One region of the Devosia sp. MC1541 genome, then DNA from elsewhere that is predicted to be linked to it. Evidence: riboswitches for the same ligand, from Rfam matches in the RefSeq annotation. Region 1 holds a riboswitch; the other holds the start of a gene.
The links. Region 1 has a riboswitch for cobalamin ahead of HKD40_RS12155 (TonB-dependent receptor). Riboswitches for the same ligand answer to the same signal wherever they lie in the genome.
Positions count from the first base shown of each region.

Region 2: linked by a shared signal. The riboswitch ahead of HKD40_RS13235 (putative oxygenase MesX) and the one ahead of HKD40_RS12155 (TonB-dependent receptor) in region 1 are both predicted to bind cobalamin.

Region 1 covers NZ_JABBDZ010000011.1:3,456-11,213, reverse strand. Annotated here, with positions in the region: gene HKD40_RS12190 (ABC transporter permease) at 1-979, shown strand, start outside; gene HKD40_RS12185 (ABC transporter permease) at 976-1,977, shown strand; gene HKD40_RS12180 (carbohydrate kinase family protein) at 1,980-2,891, shown strand; gene HKD40_RS12175 (TetR/AcrR family transcriptional regulator) at 2,963-3,559, opposite strand; gene HKD40_RS12170 (RidA family protein) at 3,695-4,087, shown strand; gene HKD40_RS12165 (Zn-dependent hydrolase) at 4,148-5,374, opposite strand; gene HKD40_RS12160 (cold-shock protein) at 5,787-6,002, shown strand; cobalamin riboswitch at 6,140-6,329, shown strand; gene HKD40_RS12155 (TonB-dependent receptor) at 6,366-7,758, shown strand, end outside.
Region 2 covers NZ_JABBDZ010000013.1:23,213-30,970, reverse strand. Annotated here, with positions in the region: gene HKD40_RS13245 (ATP-binding protein) at 1-860, shown strand, start outside; gene HKD40_RS13240 (sigma-54 dependent transcriptional regulator) at 857-2,182, shown strand; cobalamin riboswitch at 2,310-2,524, shown strand; gene HKD40_RS13235 (putative oxygenase MesX) at 2,767-3,753, shown strand; gene HKD40_RS13230 (methionine synthase) at 3,777-4,805, shown strand; gene HKD40_RS13225 (flavin reductase) at 4,965-5,465, shown strand; gene ugpC (sn-glycerol-3-phosphate ABC transporter ATP-binding protein UgpC) at 5,835-6,911, opposite strand; gene HKD40_RS13215 (carbohydrate ABC transporter permease) at 6,916-7,743, opposite strand; gene HKD40_RS13210 (sugar ABC transporter permease) at 7,740-7,758, opposite strand, start outside.

The sequences.
Region 1 (7,758 bases):
GCTCACCGGCGCATGGCCCGAAATCTCGTTTGAAGATGGCGAGCTTTCCATCAAGCGCCTCACCCGCGTCGGTTCGCTGCTCGAAGACGCCACCACGCTAACCCTGCTGGGGCTAGCGGTTGCGATCCCCTTCCGCGCCAAACAGTTCACCATGGGCGCAGACGGCCAGCTGTTCTTCGGCGCTCTCGCCGCTGGTGCTGTCAGCATGACGCTGCAAGGCCCGTCCTGGGTTGTGCTGCCGGCCGCTTGCCTTGCCGCGATGACTTCGGGCTTTATCTGGGGCCTGATCCCCGGGGCCCTGAAGGCTCGCTTCGGCACCAATGAAATCGTGGCGACGCTGATGCTCAATGTCATCGCGCTCCAATTCTACCGCTTCTGCATCACCTATCTGCTGCGCGATCCGACAGCAGGCTTCATCACAACCGGGCCGTTCCCGGAAGAAGCCCTGATGCCGATCCTGATCAACCGCACCAATGTCACCCCGGTTATTTTCCTCGCTATCGCGGCCGCGATCATCGTCTGGCTGATCATGCGTCGGACCAAAACCGGCTTCGAGATCAACCTGATCGGCGAAAACCCGCGCTTTGCGAAATATGCTGGCGTGCCGGTGCGCTGGGCCACTGCACTCTCCATGGGCATCGGCGGCATTTTTGCAGGTCTCGCGGGTTTCCACACGGCCAACGGCCTTCTTAAAAACCTGCCGATGGATTTGGCCCCCGGCATTGGTTTTGAGGGCATGGTTGTGGCGCTTCTGGCTCGCAATAATCCCTTGGCGGTGCCGCTGGTGGCGCTGCTCTACGCCTATCTACGTGTGGGCGCTCAGATCATGGAACGCTCGACTGACGTGACCCGTGAAATGGTCATGATCATTCAGGCCTTCATCATCATCTTCGTTGTTGCTGAACGCTTTGGCCCTGCCCTTTTCGCCAAGCTGTTCCAGCGCAAGGCTAAGTCTTCTACCACCGAGGTCAGCGCATGACTTTCGAACTCGCCGCATGGGGTGTCACCTTCGGCACCTTGCTCGCCGCCGTCCTGCGCGCAGCTGCCCCGATCATTTTGGCTGCCATGGGCGGCCTGATTTCCGACCTGGCGGGCTCCACCAATGTCGCGCTTGAAGGCATTATGCTGATTGCGGCCTTCTTTGGCGCAATCGCTTCGGGTTATGCCGCCATCTGGTTCCCCGGCTCGCCGATCTGGTTCTACGCCCTCTTTGGCCTCGTGTGTGGCGTTGGCGCAGGCGTTCTCGTGTCCGGCCTTTTGGCCGTGTTCCATCTTGAGTTGGGCGCCGACATCATCGTTGCAGGCATCGGCGTCAACATTCTGGCCGCTGGCCTGACCGTCTTCCTGCTGTTTAGCCTCACGGGTGACAAGGGTTCGACAGCGCAGCTCACGACCTTTATGCTGCCTAATATCTCCATGCCTTTCCTTGAAGGCGTGCCTTGGCTCGATCCGATCTTTAACGGCGATGGTGGCAACGGCCACAATATGATCGTCTACATCGCCCTGATCGCCGCGCCGTTGTTGGCCATCCTGCTCTACCGCACACGCTTTGGACTGCGCCTGCGTGCTGTCGGCGAAAACCGCGAAGCCGCCCTCGCCTCGGGCATTTCGGTCCGCAAAATCCAGTATTCGGCTCTTCTGCTCTCCGGCCTTCTGGCTTCCCTTGGTGGCGTCTTCCTATCGATGGGCTACCTCAACCTGTTCCAAGCAGACATGACCGGCGGTCGCGGTTTCCTTGCCCTTGCGGCAGTGTTCCTCGGCGCTCGTAATCCTTGGGGCACGCTGGTTGCCGCGCTTGTCTTTGGCGCATCGACCGTCTTTGCGGCACGCCTCGGCGCGTTTGACGTTCCCTCGCAGATCATCTTCATGATCCCGCCAACCCTCACCCTGATTGCCCTCGTTGGGTTCAACATTCGTCAGGAGCGCGTCGCCCGCCGGAAGATCAAGCAAGCCGCAACGCAGTTGAAGGCCGCTTAAGCATGGCAAGCCCGCGCGCCATCGATCTGCTCGCTTACGGCGATCCAAACGCCGACCATATCTATCTCGCCGACCGGGTCCCTCTGGCCGACGAGAAGCTCTTGGGTCGCAAGCTCGGCGTATTTGGGGGCGGCACAGCGGCAAACGTTGCTTGCGCCGCAGCCCGCCTCGGCCTCAAGACTGCCGCGTTCGGACGTGTCGGCGCCGATGCTGACGGCACCATGCTGCTCGCAGAGAATGCCAAACTCGGCATCTCCAACGACTATATGACGGTCTCGGACGACCCAACCGCCTCCGCAATGATCATCGTCAACGCTGAAGGCGAAAAGGCTTTGGTCTACGCGCCCATGCCGGGCGTTGCCTTCGATGAGGCCAGCCTCACCAAAGCCGTCCAGCAGTCCCGCGTTGTCTATGCGATGCCCTATGACATCGAAGAGTTCACCGCGATTTCTCGGCTCGCCCGCGCCGATGGCTGCCTTGTCGCTATCGATATTGAAGCCGCTGTTGCACCCAATCGCGAACGCCTCGAAGCGCTCCTAAAACTGTCCGACATCGTCTTCATGAATGAGCCCGGTTTTCTGGCAACCTCCGCCGAACCCCTCACGCCAGACGCTGTCGAAAAGCTCCTCGATTTCGGCCCGCAGCTGATCACCGTCACCCGCGCCGCCGAAGGCGCAATTTCGGTATCCCGCGACCAAGCTCTCACCCAGTCCAGCTTCCCAACCAGCTTGGTTGACGCCACCGGCGCAGGCGATTGCTTCAACGGCGCATTCCTCGCGGCTCATCTCGCCGGCGCATCTCTGGCTGAAACCTTGCGCTTTGCCTGTGCCGCCGCCGCGATCAGCGTCTCTGCTGTCGGCGCCCGCACCGCCCTGCCGGACATCGCGCAAGTGCAAGCCAAGCTCTCGGCCTAGTTTACAGCGCTACTCAAACACCGCCCCGATCCCTCCCCCTTAGTCAGGCGCAGGTTCGGTGGCGGCACATATCACTGCGCTAAAAATCCCCTCATCAGATGCCGGAAGGCGTCTCGCGCTTTCGGCAGGGTCATATCGGGATCGGAACTTGCCGCCACCCAAAGCGCCGCATTGAGAGCTGCGCCGTTCATCAAACGCGCCGCCGCTTCAATATCCATCCGCTTGACCACGCCCTCTTCCATTAACGTCACCAAGATCGAACGCGTACCAACGAGGCAAGCGCTCTGGCTTTCCCACTGTGACGGGTCGCCCAAAACCGCCGGGCCATCGAGCAGCACAATTCGGCGGATTTCCGGGTCCGTGGCCAGCTCCATATAGGCAATGCCTTCGGCAACCAATTGCTCCCAAAGATTGGCAGGATTGCTCGCGCGAACGGCATCGTGGGCACGCGCCGCCATTTCTGTGTCGACTGCATTGACGACTGCAGCCAACAACCCGCGTTTGTCGCCAAAATTATGATAGAGCGCGCCCCGCGTTAGCCCCACATCAGCCGTCAGCGTATCCATCGACGCGTCAGCATAGCCGTGCTCGGCAAAGGCCTTGCGCCCCGCCGCCAGCAACTTGGCGCGTGTCTCTACCATCATTTCAGCGCGGGTTTTGCGGGCCATTTCAAATACCAACTCACATACACTGCGTATGCCAGTTGACATACGGCGCGTATCTGTATCTATTCACATACGCGCCGTATATCACATCGAGGCGCGCCGTCCCATAGCGGACGACCAACACATGCGAGAATTCTTATGCCCACAAGCACACCGGTTTTCCCGGCGAACCGTCACGCCCTTTATGAGGCGCACCGCTACTCCGCTGCCACGCGCTCGGGCGATTTACTCTTTGTCTCCGGCCAAGTTGGCGGTCGCGAAGATGGCACGCCAGAGCCTGTATTTGCTGATCAAGTTCGACGTGCTTACCAAAATCTTCAGGCGGTTCTCGCCGCAGCTGGAGCGGGTCTGGAAGACATCATCGACGTAACGACATTCCACACCGACCCAGAAAATCAGGTCGGTGATATCATGGCCGTCCGCGCGGAATTTTTCCCAGAAGCGCCCTATCCAAATTGGACAGCGGTCGGCGTGAACTGGCTCTCTGGTTTTGACTTCGAAATCAAAGTCATCGCCCGCATTCCGTCCTAACCCTGAACGACCTACAGGCACCGCCCCAATGCTACGACCGTACTAAGGAGTGGCGACGCCTTAACGCGTCACCAATTCCTCAACGACCCCGAGCAATACCGCGGCCCCCTTAGCCAATTCTTCTTCAGAAGAATGCTCAAGGGGATTGTGGCTGATGCCGCCAAGGCTCGGCACAAAGATCATGGTGGCGGGACAAACCGCCGCCATCATCTGCGCATCATGCCCCGCTCCGGAGGGCAGACGCAGATGGGAATAACCAAGATCCACGGCAGTCTCTTCCACGCAATCGATAAGATCTGGTGCAAAATCAACCGGCTCGCTGGTTCCCAACACCGCCATGTGTGTGCCCAGCGCAGTCTCTTCAGAGATCGCCGCCAACTCAGCTGCCATCGCCTCACGCGCCATGCGCAAAAGCTCCGACTTCGAGCTCCGGCAATCTACAGTCATAACAGCGCGCGAGGGAATGACATTAATGGCGCCCGGCTCAAGTGAGAATGTCCCCACCGTCGCCACCAATTCGGGCGTATGTGCCCGCGCCAGTTCATCAACAAAGCGCATAAACCGCGCTGCGCCCTGCCCCGCATCGCGCCGCAACCGCATAGGCGTTGTCCCGGCATGATTGGCAACACCATCAAAACTTACGCGGATCGAAAAGGCCCCGTTCACACCGGTCACAACGCCAATGTCGCGCTTATCAGCCTCCAACACCGGCCCTTGCTCTATGTGCAGTTCCACATAGGCAGCAGGCGTTGGGAAACTATCCGTGCCGACATAGCCGATGCGCAGGAGCTCTTCTCCAACAGTAACGCCATCCCGATCCGCCGTTGCGTAGGCGGCCTCGAGCGACAAAACGCCGGTAAAAACCCGTGCACCAAACAGCGAAGGCGTAAACCGCACACCCTCTTCATTGGTAAAAGCAACCAGCGCGAGCGGCCGATTGATCGCCACCCCCTCGGCTTTGATTGTTTCCAACACGCCCAGCCCGGCCAAAACGCCGTAGCAACCGTCGTACATGCCCGCGTTGATCACGCTGTCGATATGCGACCCGATCAAAATCGGCGATTCGTCCGACCCACTCGGATTGTAGACAATGAAAAGATTGCCGATCGCGTCGCAACGCGTCTCAAAACCCGACTCGCGCGCCCACTTCAAAAGCAGATCGCGCCCTTGCCGATCCGCGTCAGAGCACGCCAAACGCGCCAGAACACCACGCTCGTCGCGCCCAACCTCACCCAAACGGGTTAGGCGCGACATCAGGATTCGCGTGTCCACACGGGAAGAATTCATTTGGGCTTTGTCACTCAAAACGGGGATCAATAAGCGCTAACTCTAGCACAGCGTCCCGCTTTCCCGGCCATTTCACCAATCGACAGCGCTATTCCGCTGGGGAAATTTCGCTAGATACATCAGCGGCTCAAGATCGCATTCAGGCCGAGAACAGGCGCTTTAAGCCTCGGGAAAAGCGAATTCATACAGGGCGTTAGTAGCGTCAGTGAGAATTTCTTCTGTTTCGCCTTGTTGTGACCATGAAATTCAGGCATAAAGTGCTCATACGTTTTCAGCCTAAGTCGGCTGCCTTTCTGCCGGTTCTACCGGTCCTTGGCTTTCTGATGCACCTTGCAAACGTGTTAGGCTCCCAGGCATGTCGCTTTGGAGTATTGCTCGTTTAGCTTCGGCTCCGAGCTTTAAGGAAATAAAAATGGCTTCCATCACCGGTACCGTCAAGTTCTTCAACGCCACTAAGGGTTTTGGTTTCATCACCCCCGACAACGGCGGCAAGGACCACTTCGTACACATTTCTGCTGTTCAGCGCTCGGGCGTTGATGGCCTGTACGAAAACGACAAGGTCACCTACGAAGTCGAAACCGGCCGTGACGGTCGTGAATCGGCAATCAACCTGTCGCTGCAGTCGTAATTCGACGCTACGATCAGAATACGAAAGGTCGCCTTTGGCGGCCTTTTTTTTACGCCTGCAGAGTGCTTTGCAAGGCCCGCGCGGATCGCCGCAGCAACTTCCTCCTCGCCCACATTGACACCCCTCCCCCGGAAACGCATTGATAGGCGGTCCACGGTCCCCGCGAGGGGATAATAGGGAATCCGGTAAAGGCGTGACCTTAGTCCGGAGCTGCCCCCGCAACTGTAAGCGGCGACGTGCGCTACTCATGCCACTGGCGAAAGCTGGGAAGGCGAGCGCTCGGTTGACCCGCAAGCCAGGAGACCTGCCATGGAACTGATATCCACTGGGTGCTGATCGGGCGGATCGGCAAGAGGACTTGCCATGGCGACGCTTCGTCAGTTTCCAATCTCCCCACTGTCACGAGCACTGCTGGCCACTGTCGCCAGCGCTTGCATTGTCAGCGCCACCCCCGCGCTTGCTCAGCATGCCGTGCTCGGCACCATCATTATTCAGGCCGACCGCTCGCCCATGCAGCGCGAACAGATGGGCCGCTCCCTCACCGTCATCGACGCCAAGCAGCTTGAAATCAGCAAGGCCCCCTATATCGCCGACGTACTGCGCCAAGTGCCCGGTCTGGCCGTATCGAGCAGCGGCTCGGTTGGCTCCTTGTCTCAAGTCCGCATTCGCGGCGGCGAAGCCAACCACACCCTCGTCATGATCGACGGCGTCGTTGCCAATTCGGCATCCGATGGCGACTTCGACTTTGGCCGCCTGCAAATCGCCGAGGTCGAGCGCATTGAAGTTCTGCGCGGCCCGCAGGGCGCATTTTGGGGCAGCAATGCCATTTCGGGCGTCATCAATATCGTCACCAAACCCGGCATTCGCAGCGGGTTACGCACCACGCTCGGCACCGAATTTGGCAGTGACGGCACCAAGATGGGCTCGGCCCTGCTACAATATGGTCAGGACAATTTCACGTGGTCCGGCAGTGTTACCAGCCGCCAGACCGACGGCTTTAACATCTCCAGCATTGGCGATGAAAAAGACGGTGCGCAGCATTTTGATGCCAATTTCAAATTCCGCGCTGACATTTCTCCGTCCGTCACCCTCGACGGCAATCTTCGCTATGCCAACACCCTCGCCGAAGGCGACAATGAGGTTAGCTTTGGCGTATTGAACGACAGCGGTGACACAACCAGAACGAGCGAGCTTCTCGGCTCGCTCGGCGGCCGCTGGACGAATGAGGACGCGAGCTGGTTCCAAACCGCGCGCTTCAGCGCAAATCAGGTTGACCAGCTGTTTCAGGGCGGCGCATGGGGCGACTCCGACGCGACAACGCGCCGTTACAAGGGCAGCTATCAGCTCGGCCATCGCTTCTATACGCCGGACCTTCTCAATGCCGAACACACCATCACTGGCGGCTACGACCTGACCCAAGAGACCTACAAGTCTTCCTACGACGCCGACATGTTCACGCGCTCGAGCCATGCTTTCACCGGGGAGTATCGCGGACGTTTCGCGAACCAGTTCTATCTTACCGCTGCCCTGCGCCACGACCTCAATGATCGATTTGAGGATTTTACCAGCTACAGCCTTAGCTCTGCCTGGCAAATCCCCGAGGCTGGAACGCGTCTTCACGCCTCCCTTGGCACGGGCTCTTCTAACCCCTCATTCTACGAGCAGTTCTACGGCGGCAGCAGCACGTTCACACCGAACCCAAATCTGCGTCCAGAGCAGAGCTTTGCGTGGGACATTGGCGTTGAGCAGTCGCTCT
Region 2 (7,758 bases), on a different contig from region 1:
CTTTGCTGCAACGGTCGGACCGGGTCAGACGGCGCATGGCCGACCAGCACCACGCATTGGAGCTTGCCGTCGAGACGCGCACCGCCGATTTGGCCGCGACCAACCACGCTCTGGTGGAAGTGATCAACGAGCGCGACGCGGCCGAGTTGAACGCGGCGCGGTTGAGGGACGAACTTACCCAAGCCAATCGCCTCGCATCACTGGGGCAAATTGCGGCCGGTGTGGCGCATGAAATCAACCAGCCATTGGGTGCCATCCGCGCCTATGCGGACAATGGGCAGGTCTTTCTGCAGCGCAGCGCCAATGCCGAAGCGATGGAGAATTTTGGGGCGATTTCGCGCCTCACGGACCGCATTACCAAGATTACCGAACACCTTCGCGATTTTTCACGGAAGGGTGGACGGAACGCGGTGATGATGGATCTGCGCAGTGCCGTGGACGCGGCGCTGAGCCTATTGGGCGCGAACATTCGGCACCAGAATGTGCGGATCTGCTACACGCGGCCGCAGACAGATGTGCCGATTTTTGCAGATGAAACCGGGGTCGAACAGATCATCGTCAACCTCATCCAGAACGCCCTAGAGGCTCTGGAGGGGCGAACGAACAAAGCCATATCCATCGCCTTTTCAAGTGAGCCCGGAAGCGTAAGCCTGAGGGTGACGGACAACGGACCTGGGGTTTCGCCGGACATGGCAGAACGCATGTTCACCCCGTTTTCGACCAGCAAGGCGAAGGGGCTCGGACTTGGGCTCGTGATCAGCCAAGACCTTGCACAGAGCTTTGGCGCGAGCCTGCTTTTGGAACCAAACACAGCATCCGGCGCGAGCTTTGTGCTCCGTTTTCCGAGACCGACCCCATGACCAAAACCATCGCCCTGATTGATGATGATGCCGATTTTCGCACGGCAACAGCGCAAAGCCTGACGCTGGCTGGCTTTGACGTTTTGCAGTTCGGGTCGGCGGAAGACGCCCTCAAGCAGATCGACAGCCAGTTCGCGGGTGTGGTGGTCAGCGACATTCGCATGCCGAAGATGAGCGGGTTTGATCTGTTCACCCAAATTGGCGCTATCGACGCCGCTCTGCCGGTGATCCTCATCACAGGGCATGGCGACATCGATATGGCTGTGCGCGCGGTGCAGGCCGGGGCTTACGATTTCATCGCCAAGCCCATGCCACCGCAGAGACTCATTCTCACTGTCGAAAATGCCCTCGAAAAACGCCGCCTGACGCTTGAAAATCGTCGCCTAAAGACCGCGCTGGTTGAGACCGAGGATAGCCTGCCTCTGCTGGGGCAAACGCCGGTGATGGAACGCTTGCGTCGGACGCTCAAGCAAATCGCTAACGCCGATGTCGACGTGCTGATTTTGGGCGAAACCGGTTCTGGCAAAGAGGTCGTGGCCAGCGCCCTGCACCAGTGGAGCCGCAGATCGGTCAACGAATTCGTGCCCATTAACTGCGGCGCACTGCCTGAGAGCGTGATCGAGAGCGAGCTTTTTGGCCACGAGATCGGCGCTTTTACCGGCGCTGCCAAGCAACGTATTGGCCGGCTCGAACACTCATCTGGCGGCACGCTTTTCCTCGACGAACTCGAAAGCATGCCTCTGGCGACACAAGTGAAGTTTCTGCGCGTTTTAGAGGTGCGCCGGATCAGCCCGCTTGGCACCAATAAAATCCGCGACCTCGATTTGCGCGTCGTCGCGGCATCGAAAGTGGACTTGGCTGAAGCCTCGCGACGCGGTGAGTTCCGCGAAGACCTGTTCTATCGCCTCAATGTGGTGAGCGTTTCCATTCCCCCACTGCGTGAACGCAGAGACGACATTCCGCTGCTCTTTACGCACTTCCTCAATCGGGCGGCGAAGCGGTTCAAGGTTGAAGCCCCGGAGGTCGACAGCGTGCTCTACGATTTCCTGATGATGCACGACTGGCCGGGCAATGTGCGCGAATTGGGCCATTTCGCTGAGCGGTTTGTGCTCGGTCTAGAAGAAGATCAACCGGCTCAGCCTGAAGCCGCCGCCCGGCTGCCCCTGCCCGAGCGTTTGGCGCGAACCGAAGCCGAGATCTTACGCCAAACCATCAAGATGCACTCAGGCGATGTGGCTGCCTGTCTGGCCGATCTCGGTATCCCGCGAAAGACCTTTTACGACAAGCTCAAGCGCCACGGCATTACCCGCGCCGACGTGTGAGACTTAGCCACGACGTCACCGTCCAGCGAAGGAAGCGTCTGCTCTCGCTCAAGAACGTTTCGCACAGCATCAAGACTTAAAGATATAAAGATATCTTTATATGGCTTGACGTTCGAACGAATGTGATCGATAGTACTCAGGCCTAGGTTCTTCAGCCGTTCGCTGTAACGTGTTGAAGCTAAGAGGGAAGTTGGTGCCTCGTTTCGACGAGAAAGCCAATGCTGCCCCCGCAACTGTAAGTGGCGAGCTGACATCCAAAGTGTCACTGGGGTTATCCCTGGGAAGACGGATGGAGGCTTTGACCCACGAGCCAGGAGACCTGCCTGTGGCGAGATAACGTTCACGGGCGGGGTGTCCCAGTGTGCCGTAGCAATGGTCGCTGCGCGGCCAGCCTTGCTATGCGTTCGCGATGCCTTGCCCCCACACTTGGGGCAAACCTGTCCCAAACAGAATTAACCGCCGCCATCCGTGGCGCAGCTTTGCTTCCGTTCCCGCTGTGGGCACGGGCGTGAGGCGGCACCGGTAACGGCCCACGACGGCTTTTGCAAAGCCAGCGCAACAGACAGTTTGGGGCAGATAAGACGATGACCAAAACCATAGAGTTCTCAATCCGCAGCATTGATTTTGACGAAAACTATGTCCCTGCCGACAATACCCGCCTGACGACCAATTTCGCCAATCTGGCACGCGGGGAAACGCGCCAGCAAAATCTGCGCAACGCGCTGAGCATGATCAACAACCGCTTCAACAGCCTAATCCATTGGGACAATGAGAGTGGTGACCGATACGCTGTCCGGCTCAAGATCATTTCCATCGATCTCAACATAGCCGACCAGAGCACCAAGACGGCGTTTCCGCTGATCGAAATGCTCCAAACTGAAATCCACGACACGCTCACCGATGCCCTTATCCCGGGCGTGACCGGCAACAGCCTCTCGTCCTATGTGCGCGACTATGATTTCAGCGTGGTGTTGGCGGCGCATAAGGCCAGCGGCGTAGGCACGAGCGTGCCCGTCGACTTTGGCGACCTGCACGGCGATCTCTTCAAGAGCCTGCTGAACTCAGACGTCTACAAGGCGCACTTCCGTAAACCACCCGTGATTTGCATCAGCGCATCGAGCAGCAAAATCTATGAGCAGACCGGGAATGCGCATCCCGTGCTTGGCGTTGAATATCGTCAAAACGACTTTTCGCTCACCGACAGCTATTTCCTCAAGACCGGCCTCAAGTCGCGCTTCTTCATGCCGCCCAACAGTTCAGCGCCGTTCGCCTTCTACTTCACCGGCGATCTGGCGAATGATTACTCCAACCTCGAACTGGCCAGCACGATTGCCACGATGGAGACCTTCCAGCGCATCTATCGCCCGGAAATCTACAACGCCAATTCAGTCGCCGGTCGTCGCTATCAGCCGAGTTTGAACCATCAGGATTATTCGCTGACCCAAGTGGTCTACGACCGCGAAGAACGCAGCCGACTGGGCGTTGACCAAGGCAAGTTTGCCAAAGAGCAGCTCATCGAGCCCCACCAGCACGCCCTCAGCCATTGGGCGCGCGAAAACGCACATCGCTAAGCCCCAGAAATCGGGACATTCACATGACAAAACTCCTCCCCACCTCGACCGCCGGCAGCTTGCCGAAACCTTCGTGGCTGGCGCAGCCAGAAACCCTTTGGTCGCCTTGGAAACTGGAAGGCGCAGGCCTTTTGGAAGGCAAGCAAGACGCTCTGCGGGTGTCGCTGCATGAGCAGCGGCTGGCCGGCCTAGACATTGTTGGCGATGGCGAACAGACCCGCCAGCATTTCGTCACCACTTTCATCGAACACCTTTCGGGCGTTGATTTTGAGAAGCGGGAAACAGTCCGCATTCGCAATCGCTACGACGCCAGTGTCCCCACGGTGGTGAGCGCTGTCAGCCGCGACAAGCCTGTGTTCGTGGAAGACGCCAAATTCTTGCGCCAGCAAACCAAGCAGAAGATCAAATGGGCCCTGCCCGGCCCGATGACCATCATCGATACGCTCTATGACGCCCACTATAAGAGCCGCGAAAAACTCGCCTGGGAGTTTGCGAAAATCCTCAATGAGGAAGCAAGAGAGTTGGAAGCGGCTGGCGTGGACATCATCCAGTTCGACGAGCCAGCGTTCAATGTCTTCTTCGATGAGGTCAATGAATGGGGTGTCGCCGCGCTCGAACGCGCCATTGAAGGGCTCAAGTGCAAGACTGCCGTTCACATCTGCTATGGCTATGGCATCAAGGCCAATACAGATTGGAAAAAGACGCTGGGCCAAGAATGGCGTCAGTATGAGCAGGTGTTCCCAAAGCTGCAGAAGTCAAACATCGATATGGTCTCGCTGGAGTGCCAGAACTCGCACGTGCCGATGGACCTGATCGAGCTTTTGCGCGGCAAAGATGTGATGGTGGGCGCTATCGATGTGGCAAGCACCACAATCGAAACGCCTGAAGAGGTCGCCGACACCCTTCGCAAGGCTTTGCAGTTTGTCGACGCTGACAAGCTTTACCCCTGCACCAATTGCGGCCTCGCGCCACTGTCGCGCGACGTTGCTCGCGGCAAGCTCAGCGCCCTCAGCGCGGGCGCAGCCATCGTTCGCTCAGAGCTCACATCGTAAAACGCTCAGCCTTCGCGTGGCGGCCCACCGCCGCCACGTCCTTGCCGCAGATATCGTCGCGCTGTTTCCAGAACTAGCCCGCCAAATTTCTGTAGACTTAGCGACCCCGCGCGACGACCGCGCGGCGATCGCTGGCCCCCTTTTCACTAAGAGACTGCCATGGGCACGATAGACCTTCGCTCCACCATCGTCGACAAAACCACGTTCCGCAACGGCATGGCACGCCTGGGGTCCGCCGTGAACGTCGTCACCACCGTGTTTGAAGGACAAGACTACGGCTTCACCGCTTCAGCCGTGTGCAGCGTCAGCGATACGCCAGCAACACTGCTGGTGTGCATCAACCGGGCGAGTTCGTGCTTCAAGGCGTTCGAAAATGTCGGCCAATTTTGCGTCAACACCCTATCGCCGGGACAGGAAGATTTCTCGCGTCGTTTCGGTGGCGGCACGCCAATGAGCGAAAGGTTCGCGACTGGCGACTGGCACCGCGGACAGAGTGGAGCGCCGATTTTGGCCAATGCGGCAGTAAGCTTTGAATGCGAATTGGCAAGTTACGTCGACGAAGCAACGCACCGTATCCTATTTGGCCGCGTCATTTCCGTGCGAGAAAATGAGCAGATGGGCACCCTACTCTATTGCAACAGGGAATATCTAAACGGGTGAGGTATGGCGGAGGCATCTAGGCATGGGAGCTGACCAGTTCCCATTATTGGAACCCCCGTTGATGTCGTTTTCTCTGAGGTGGCGTGCACCCGAGAATGGCCCATCCGCCAAGGGCTTTTCCGGGGGTGTGCGCTCAGTAGTGGTCGGATGGCTGTGTCCAGGCTCCGATCGGCATCGAGCCACTTTCGGTCGAGTTTTCTTAGTCAAACTGGCGGAAGCGTTTCACCCCGAAGGCATTAGCCCGGCGATGGTCCTCGACCTGCTTCAAAATGAACGCGATCTGCGCCTCCGCCCATGCAACGTCACGCGTCAACTGATAAGGACATCAGCCAGTGTAGGTCTTGGGGTCGTGATTGGGGAGTAAACTGGTTAGTCGAGCCCCAATCCTTGATCATCGAAAAACCGTACGCTTTCAGCATCCACGTCGAGAGCAAGGCTTTCGCCGCGCTGTAGCGGCCGATCGCCGTCGAGAACGGCAAGCCATGCACTTCCGGTGGGAAGTTCTAAGTTCACCACCGTCTCATTGCCTAACCGCTCCACCAACCCGATCCGACCAACGATCGCACCGGACTGCGCCTGTTTCAGATCGTGTGGCCTAATCCCAAGGGTGAGCTTGTCGCCCGGCTTTAGTCCAACCGTCTCGCGACGAACGGTCAATCGAACGAGATCTTGCCCGCTCACGGTGACACTCGCCCCATCAACTTTTTCAACCGTGACAGGTGTGAAGTTCATCTTTGGCGACCCGATGAATCCAGCCACGAATAGGTTCGCTGGCTTTTTGTACAGCTCGATCGGTGAGCCAACCTGCTGAACAACGCCCCCATCAAGAACAACGATTTTGTCGGCCAAGGTCATCGCCTCAACCTGATCGTGGGTGACGTAAATCATTGTCGCACCAAGATCCTTGTGCAACTTGGCCAACTCCATGCGCATGTCGACCCGCAGCGCAGCATCGAGATTGCTGAGAGGCTCATCGAACAGAAACACTTCTGGCTGACGCACGATCGCCCGGCCTATCGCGACGCGCTGTCGTTGACCACCTGATAGCTGGCTGGGCTTCCGATCGAGCAGATGCTCCATTTGCAGAATGCGGGCCGTTTCACGGATCTTCTTGTCACGTATATCTTTCGGCACACCTGCGAGCTTCAGACCAAAGCCAACATTGTTGTAGACCGTCATGTGCGGATAGAGCGCGTAGGATTGGAATACCATGGCGATACCACGGTCGCGTGGTTCGACGTCGTTGACGACACGATCGCCAATGGCAAGCTCGCCGCCGGTGATTTCCTCTAAGCCCGCGATCATGCGCAGAAGCGTAGATTTCCCGCAGCCGGACGGACCTACAAAGACGACGAACTCACCATGTTCAATGTCCAAATCCACGCCCTTGATAACTTCAAGACCACCATAGCTTTTGCGCAGTTGTGTGAGTTTCAAACTGGACATGGCGTTATCCTTTAACGGCGCCTGCGGTCATCCCGGCAACGATCTGACGATTGAAGAACAAGAAGACCAGAAGGGGTGGAATGGTGATCAGCAGAATATTCGTGAAGAGCAGGTTGAAAGCCGTGTTGAACTGGCTTTGGAAATTGTAGAGGGTCAGCTGCACCGTCGCATTTCCATTGCCCGGCAGGTAGTAAAGCGGGTTGGTGAAGTCGTTGAAGATGCCAACGGACTGCACCACAATATTGGTGACGGTAACGGGCCAGAGCAGCGGCAGGATCACCCGGAAGAACACGTCTAACGGGCGGGCGCCGTCGATGATCGCAGCCTCATCCAGATCGCGAGGGATGGTCGAAACAAAGGCTCGATAGAGCATGATCGAAAACGGCAGATTGTAGGCCACTTCAATCAGGATCATGCCGTGAAGCGTGCCGAAGAGTTTTAGCCCTTGCAGCAACCAAATCGTTGGGACGACTGCGGGTGGGATCATCAACCCAGCAAGAATGAGAAACTCAACGAGGCCGTTCCAACGCGATTTGCGGCGGGCCAAGACGTAACCGACCATAGCCGCGAAAACGACGAGGAGCGTCACGCTCAACACGGTGATGATGGATGAATTGATGAAGGCGGTGATCATCATCCAATTGCGCGTTTTCACCACTTCCATGACATTGTCGAACAAGTGGAAGCCATTGGGCCAAGAGAAGTCGCGCAGCGCGGATTGTTTGCGATCCTTCATTGCCATCAGAATGATAAAAACAAAGGGGATGACAAAAACCACGAAAGTGGCAGCGATAGCGGCTATGCCGCCGATGAGTGGGGCGCGCGATTTCATTCGTGTCCCTGCTTA